DNA from 3 places in the Marinobacter alkaliphilus genome. Region 3 is predicted to be linked to each of the others. Evidence: predicted binding sites of a transcription regulator. Region 3 holds the regulator's gene; each other region holds the start of a gene.

Region 1 (2,267 bases), 1.2 Mb from region 3:
CGGATGGCAAGAACATTACCATCACGGCTGAGACAACGGCTGTTGGAACTGCTGCAGCTACGGCGACTGGAAGCACGTCCGGGCTCGCATTGACAATCGGTACTGCCGCAGGTGCTGTACTCCGCGGACAAGTGACGATCGAGGCGCTCGAAGATATTACTATCGGCGGTGACGATCCAACTGTAGCGGGTTTCGATGATGGCCAGATTGCAGCAGCCACTGGTAACCTCTCTAGCTTGAGTGTTACAGATGTTGCCAATGCCAACGATGCCATCAAAAGGATCGACTCAGCGTTACAGACCGTGAACAGTTTCCGAAGCGAGCTCGGTGCGGTTCAAAACCGCTTCGAGTCCACCATCGCCAACCTGAGCACCTCGGTCGAGAACCTCAGCGCATCCAACAGCCGTATCCTGGACGCTGACTTCGCGGCAGAAACTGCCAACCTGGCTAAATCCCAGGTACTGCAGCAGGCCGGTATCTCCGTCCTGGCTCAGGCGAACGCCCGTCCGCAGCAGGTTCTGTCCCTCCTGCAGTAAGGGGCATAGCGGTAACGGCCGGAACCCTCGGGTTCCGGCCTTCCGCCGTTGAAGGATAGCGAGGTACAGCTATGAATGACGTTAACCTGAACAGCCCGGACCTGAAACTGGTGCGCTCTGGCGCCCAGGCTCCGGCCAAGGCAATGTCGTCATCTCAGGCCGAGGGCCGGAACGCCCCTGACCTTGCTGCTTCGGCTGCCGGTACCCGCCAGGTGCAGGCTCCTCAGGTTGCTCAACAGGCTTCGCAGGCTGAAAAGCTGCAGGCCCGTAATGAAGAGCAGCGCAAGGAGCTGAATGAGGCGGTTAGCCAGTTGAACGACTTTGTTCAAACCGTGCAGCGGGATCTTCAGTTTGAAGTGGATAACGAAATGGGCCAGACCATCGTAAGGGTGGTTGATCAGCAAACCCAGGAAGTGATCCGCCAGATCCCGGACGAAGTGGCAATGAGGTTGGCAGAAAAATTGCAGCAGGACGAACCGCTGACGTTGTTTAACATCAAGGTGTAAAAGCTTGCCGCTTTTGCGCGGGTGAAAACGACGGTATTTCAGCACCGCCGCCTCTGAGAAGAGCCGGCGGTGTTCTGCGTTTACGCACTGTTACAAATCGGCATAGGAATTTTCCGAAAAAAGGCAAAGTTTTGCCGCCTGCTGCCGATAAACTGATCAGTACAGAGAATCGCCCCCCTGAGGAGGCACGGTTATGGCCAGTATTTCATCATTAGGTATCGGCTCCGGCGTTTTGACGTCGGATCTTGTCGACCAGTTGGTGGCTGCGGAGCGCAGGCCCACGGAAGTTCGGCTGGATCAGAAAACAGAGCGTACAGAAGCGCTTATTTCTGCCTATGGCATGTTGCGGAGCGCCGTAACGGAGCTGCGCCTGCCTATGCGACAGCTCGGTTCTGCGGATGCGATGAAGTCGTTTTCGGCCACTTCCTCGGGTAGCAATATTGATGTGTCGGTGGATGCCAGCAAGGCCAGCCGCGGCTCTTACAGCCTCGATGTGAAAAGTCTGGCGCAGTCCCAGGCCCTGGCCAGCCGGGATGTGTTCGCCGACCGGGATGCCACCAGCGTTGGCCGTGGCACCATGACGCTTCAGGTGGGTGACAAGACCACCAACATCACCATCGATTCTTCCAACGACACCCTGCAAGGCCTGGCGAATGCCATCAACGAGGCCAATGCGGGCGTCTCTGCCGGTGTGATTGATACCGGCAACGGTTTCCAGCTGGTGTTGTCTGCGGATGAGACCGGTGAAGCCAATGCCGTGAATATTTCCGTTACTGAAGATGGTGCCGCTCCGGGTTTGAGCCGGTTTGCTTTTGACACAGCAGATCCCGATAACGTGGATGGCATGCGCCAAACCATTGCGGCGAGCGATGCGGTGATGGAAATCAACGGCGTGGAAATTCGCCGGGCCACCAACACCATTGAAAACGTGGTGGATGGACTGACCTTCAACATTACTGGTGAGGGTAAGTCCACTATCAAAGTGAAGCAGGACACGGCGGCGGTTGCCGAGCGTGTTCAGGCGTTCGTAGACAAGTTCAACGAGCTGCAGGGTACTATTCGTGAGCTGTCTTCGTTCGATAGCGAAACCGGCCGGGGCAGTATTCTGACCGGGGATTCCACGGTTCGGAACATTCAGAACCAGTTGAAGCGGGTTTTAACAGATATTATTCCCGGGCTGGAAAACGCCAGTGTGCGGAGCCTGGCAGATGTGGGTATCAGCACC
Region 2 (2,267 bases), 960 kb from region 3:
GACATAAAGAAGCCGATGTAGAGGTACACCACAAGAAGCATCACGCCGATCAGAGCCCCTACAATCAACCTGCGCTGGCCGGTCTCCCGCTGCAGTCGCTGTTCAAGGTTGCCAGAAACCACATTGAAAATGCTGTCATTGAGTGAATCGTAGTAGTCCAGCTGGGAGGATACGGTGGCGTCAAATTCCTGCCAGGGCTGTTCCAGGCGCATCGGGGTGATGATGTTCAGGTCCAGTTGCTCGCGCAGCGCCATCAGGCTTTCATCGACCCGCGTCACAGCGCCGCCGGCCCTGCTTGACAGCTTGGGAGAGGTTTCAACCGCAACCGACAAGGCAGGCGACAACAGGGAGCTGCGGTTGGTCAGCTGGTCATAGATTTCATTCAAAATCTCGCTCAGGTTATAACCCACCTGGCCATCCACCAAGGCAAAGATACCGTAAGATCGGGCCCTGCCAACAACGGTCCTCGCCTCAGGCAGCGCATTACGCACCAGCCCAAGCAGCAACAGATTTTCCCGCGAGGCGTCTTGTCCAAGTCCCGAAATTTCAATCGTAGCCGGCAACAGGGCCAGCACCTTCTGAACAAACTCGTGGTAATACTTGAACTGAGGGTCTATGTTGCCCTGGTAGTTGTCGTCCTGCTTCAGTTGCTCCCACTCCGCCTGCAAGGCCAGAACCTGATCCTTCCAGGAACCAGAGGAATCGAACGAGCGGTTGTGCCCAGCAAGGTCTGAAAGCAGGCCATCCATCTTCTCGGCAGCCTCACCTGCCCTGCCCAGGAGTTCGCCTTCATCCTTGAGCACACCCGGCGCCTGGTAGTCGCGGTAAGCCATAGACGAAGACAACAGCTGGTCTACCTTGCGAAGTTCGGCAAGGCCCTCGATACCGCGAGTCATGGTTTGAACGGATTGATTGAGGCTGGAAATAACCAACCACGACAGGACAATGATCGGGCCCAGGAACAAGATGCTGATTAGGCTGAACTTGTAGACCATGGGCAACCGATTCATCAGGCTAACAGCTGGATTGATCAAATATTTCACGGCGCCCTCTCGCTGATTCTAATAACTGAATCTTTATTCTTTGTTTGATTATCGCCCAAGGTCGGAAAAACTTAATCACCTTTAAGTGTTATTCTGTAATGTTTTATGACACTCCTCAGACCACCCCGGCAATGACCAGCAACGCGGCAACGCAGATCCACACCAGCATGCTCCGGTTCAACAATCCCCGTATGGCCGCCAGGCTACGCCCGCCAAAACTTGTCCACTCATCCGGGTGCAACCGCGCAAACTGGGCTGGATCAAGCGCATAACCGGTTAACGACCCGTTTGCGGAAATCATGAGGACTTCCGAGGTTTTTCTTCCAAAACCGGGCAGGACTTTCTTCGCCTCCTTCGACCAGCCCGCGAGATCACCGGCCAGCCCCAGCGTGCAGGACAGTAGGCGAGCAGGAATCCAGCTGGCCAGGTTGGCCAGAGTCCGGAATCGGGCGCGGGCCGCTTGCTGCGGCCATTGCTCAGACAACGCCACCAGGCCTCGGGCAACCAGGGCAGCACCTATTCCACCCACCACATACCAGAAAGCCACCAGGAAGAACCGCTCGAAAACCCCGATCACCAGAGCCTTGGATAACGACAGATGCATGGCCTCTGGTGACAGCGCGGCGCCCCGCTCTTCCGGTGGCAACCGGTTCTGGATATGTCGCCAGGCAGCCTGCATGTCGCCCCGGCTCCAGGCTTCCGAATAGTCACGTAACTGATGCCGCCAACCCGGCGCGCCCATCAGCAACACCAGCACGATCAGCTCCAGCGGATAGGCCGCCAGCCTGAATCCATACCATTCCAGCAAACACACAACGCCCACCAACACCAGGCCGGGCAGCAGAACCCAGATCAGCCCGGAGGTAATGGCATCCTCCTTTCCGGCCTGAATTTTCGCGCCCCGGTGAAACCAGGCACGCCAAAGCACGTCGCCATCAAGCCGGTTCCGGCTATCCAGCTGACGCCGAATAAGGTAGGCCAAAAGAAACACGACAAACACCATTCAGGCGATCTCCTCATGGGCCAACAGCCGGGAAAAATACCGCCAGTCGAACGCCGGACCAGGGTCAGTTTTCCGGCCAGGCGCAATATCGCTGTGGCCGGTAATGCGCTTGGCGCTGATTTCGGGCCAGGCCATCATGGTCAACCGCGCCATATCTGCGAGTGTCCGGTACTGTTCGGGCGCATAGGGAACATCGTCTGCCCCCTCCAGTTCGATACCGA
Region 3 (2,267 bases):
TCAGGTGATTGCGGTTACCGGCGGCAAGGGCGGTGTCGGCAAGAGTAATGTGTCCGTCAACCTCGGTATCGCGCTGGCCCAGAAAGGCCGGCGGGTGGTGTTGCTGGATGCAGACCTTGGCCTTGCCAATATCGACGTGCTGTTGGGCATTACCGCCAATCGCAATCTGCAGGATGTGCTCAGTGGCGAGTGCGACCTCAAGGACGTTCTGGTCAACGGCCCGGGTGGTATCAAGATTGTCCCCGCATCGTCCGGCACCCAGCGTATGACCCAGTTGAGCCCGATGGAACATGCAGGGCTGATCAACGCCTTCAGCGAGCTGGGTGACCAGATTGATGTGCTGATTGTTGACACAGCAGCCGGTATTTCCGAGTCGGTCGTCAGTTTCCTGCGGGCCTCCCAGGAATTGCTGCTGGTGGTGTGCGATGAGCCTACCTCCATTACCGATGCCTATGCCCTGATCAAACTGATGAATCGCGACTACGGCACCAACCGTTTCCGTATTCTGGCGAATCAGGTGCGAAATGAGCAGGAAGGCCGGCATCTGTATGAAAAACTGACCCGTGTCACCGAGCGTTTCCTTGATGTAGCACTACAATATGTAGGTATCGTGCCTTACGACGAAGCCGTCAAAAAAGCCGTTCAGCGGCAGCGGGCCGTTCTGGATGCCTATCCACGGGCCAAGGCCTCGCTGGCGATCCGTGCCCTGGCAGAGAAAGTGGACAGCTGGCCGCTGCCATCATCGCCAAGAGGGCATCTGGAGTTTTTCGTGGAGCGGCTCGTCGAAGTCTGATCTGAATCCAGTCCTATAAGAAAACCGGATACATGACATTGGCGAAGAACCTGGGAATCTACCATCAGGCTGGCGCAAAAGGCCCCTCTCAGCTGATTGAGGAGCATGCGCCGCTGGTCAAGAAAATCGCCCTACACTTGATGGCCCGTTTGCCGGCCTCGGTTCAGCTTGAAGATCTTATGCAGGCGGGTATGATCGGCCTGCTGGAAGCTGCGCAACGCTATTCCACCGGCAAGGGTGCCACCTTTGAAACCTACGCAGGTATTCGTATCCGCGGTGCCATGGTGGATGAAATCCGCAAGGGCGACTGGGTTCCCCGCTCCGTTCACCGCAATGCCCGCCGTATCGCGGCAGCCATCAAGACAGTTGAAGACCGCACCGGGCGCGAGGCCCAGGATGTTGATGTTGCCGAAGAGCTGGGCATTGACCTGTCGGAATATCATGCCTCCCTGGCAGACGCCAACAGTGGCCGACTTTTTAGCCTTGATGAGCTCAATGAATCCGGGGAGCTGCCGATAGAAGAAACAGAGGCCAGCGATAATCCCCTGGATGGCATTGCATCAAATGCATTCCAGAAAAGCCTGGCAGAGGCAATTGAAGAGCTTCCTGAGCGAGAAAAACTGGTGTTGAGCCTCTACTACCAGGAAGAGCTGAACCTCAAGGAGATTGGCGCGGTGCTGGGTGTCAGCGAGAGCCGGGTCAGCCAGATTCATAGCCAGGCGGCCCTTCGTCTCAGGGGGCGGTTGTCCGATTGGCGGGAAGACGAGCCAGAATAAATCGGGCCGGCGCTGACCGCGCGGCGCGTAACTGTGTAGATTTTGGTAACCGGCGCTTTACAACGCGGCCAAACACCACACAATAAGCGGTTAAAGCAGCGGCCTGCTAGACTTTCAAAAGGCTTAATGAAATCCGGGTGTTACTGACTGGAGGTCCCATTGGACAAAAACATGAAAATTCTCATTGTGGATGACTTTTCCACAATGCGGCGAATCATCAAGAATCTGCTGCGCGATCTTGGCTTCACCAATACGGATGAAGCGGACGATGGCAACACTGCCTTGCCCATGCTCAGGAGCGGCAAGTACGACTTCCTGGTGACCGACTGGAACATGCCAGGCATGTCGGGTTTTGATCTGCTCAAGGCGGTGCGGGCAGACGAGAACCTGAAGAACCTGCCGGTGCTGATGGTAACTGCGGAGGCCAAGCGTGACCAGATTGTGGCGGCGGCCCAGGCCGGCGTTAACGGGTATGTCGTCAAACCGTTTACTGCTGCCGTTCTCAAGGAAAAGATTGAGAAGATCTTCGAGCGAATCCAGTAACCAGAGGTCGGATGGCTGTCATGACTGACAAGAACGAGAACCATCAGGGCCTCGACCCGGAGGTAACCGAAAAGCTCCAGCAGCAGAGTTCGGAGTTGGCCGAATGCATCAGTTCCGGTAACTACGCCCGGGCAATGTCGGTGATCAACGAGCTA

The links. The regulator FliA, encoded in region 3, starts transcription of late flagellar genes. The targets are predictions, from matches to a motif close to CTAAAGTTTNNNNNNNNNNNGCCGNTAA.
Region 1: a site for FliA is predicted at 1,166-1,193, ahead of fliD (flagellar filament capping protein FliD). Genes of this name have one in related genera too.
Region 2: a site for FliA is predicted at 1,092-1,119, ahead of ACZ5Q2_RS11790 (methyl-accepting chemotaxis protein). Genes of this name have one in related genera too.

The regions. Positions count from the first base shown of each region.
Region 1 covers NZ_AP043751.1:2,380,713-2,382,979, forward strand. Annotated here, with positions in the region: gene ACZ5Q2_RS10910 (flagellin N-terminal helical domain-containing protein) at 1-536, shown strand, start outside; gene ACZ5Q2_RS10915 (flagellar protein FlaG) at 608-1,042, shown strand; gene fliD (flagellar filament capping protein FliD) at 1,236-2,267, shown strand, end outside.
Region 2 covers NZ_AP043751.1:2,577,901-2,580,167, reverse strand. Annotated here, with positions in the region: gene ACZ5Q2_RS11790 (methyl-accepting chemotaxis protein) at 1-1,043, opposite strand, end outside; gene ampE (regulatory signaling modulator protein AmpE) at 1,159-2,046, opposite strand; gene ampD (1,6-anhydro-N-acetylmuramyl-L-alanine amidase AmpD) at 2,047-2,267, opposite strand, start outside.
Region 3 covers NZ_AP043751.1:3,536,210-3,538,476, reverse strand. Annotated here, with positions in the region: gene ACZ5Q2_RS16170 (MinD/ParA family protein) at 1-793, shown strand, start outside; gene ACZ5Q2_RS16165 (RNA polymerase sigma factor FliA) at 826-1,569, shown strand; gene cheY (chemotaxis response regulator CheY) at 1,729-2,112, shown strand; gene ACZ5Q2_RS16155 (protein phosphatase CheZ) at 2,133-2,267, shown strand, end outside.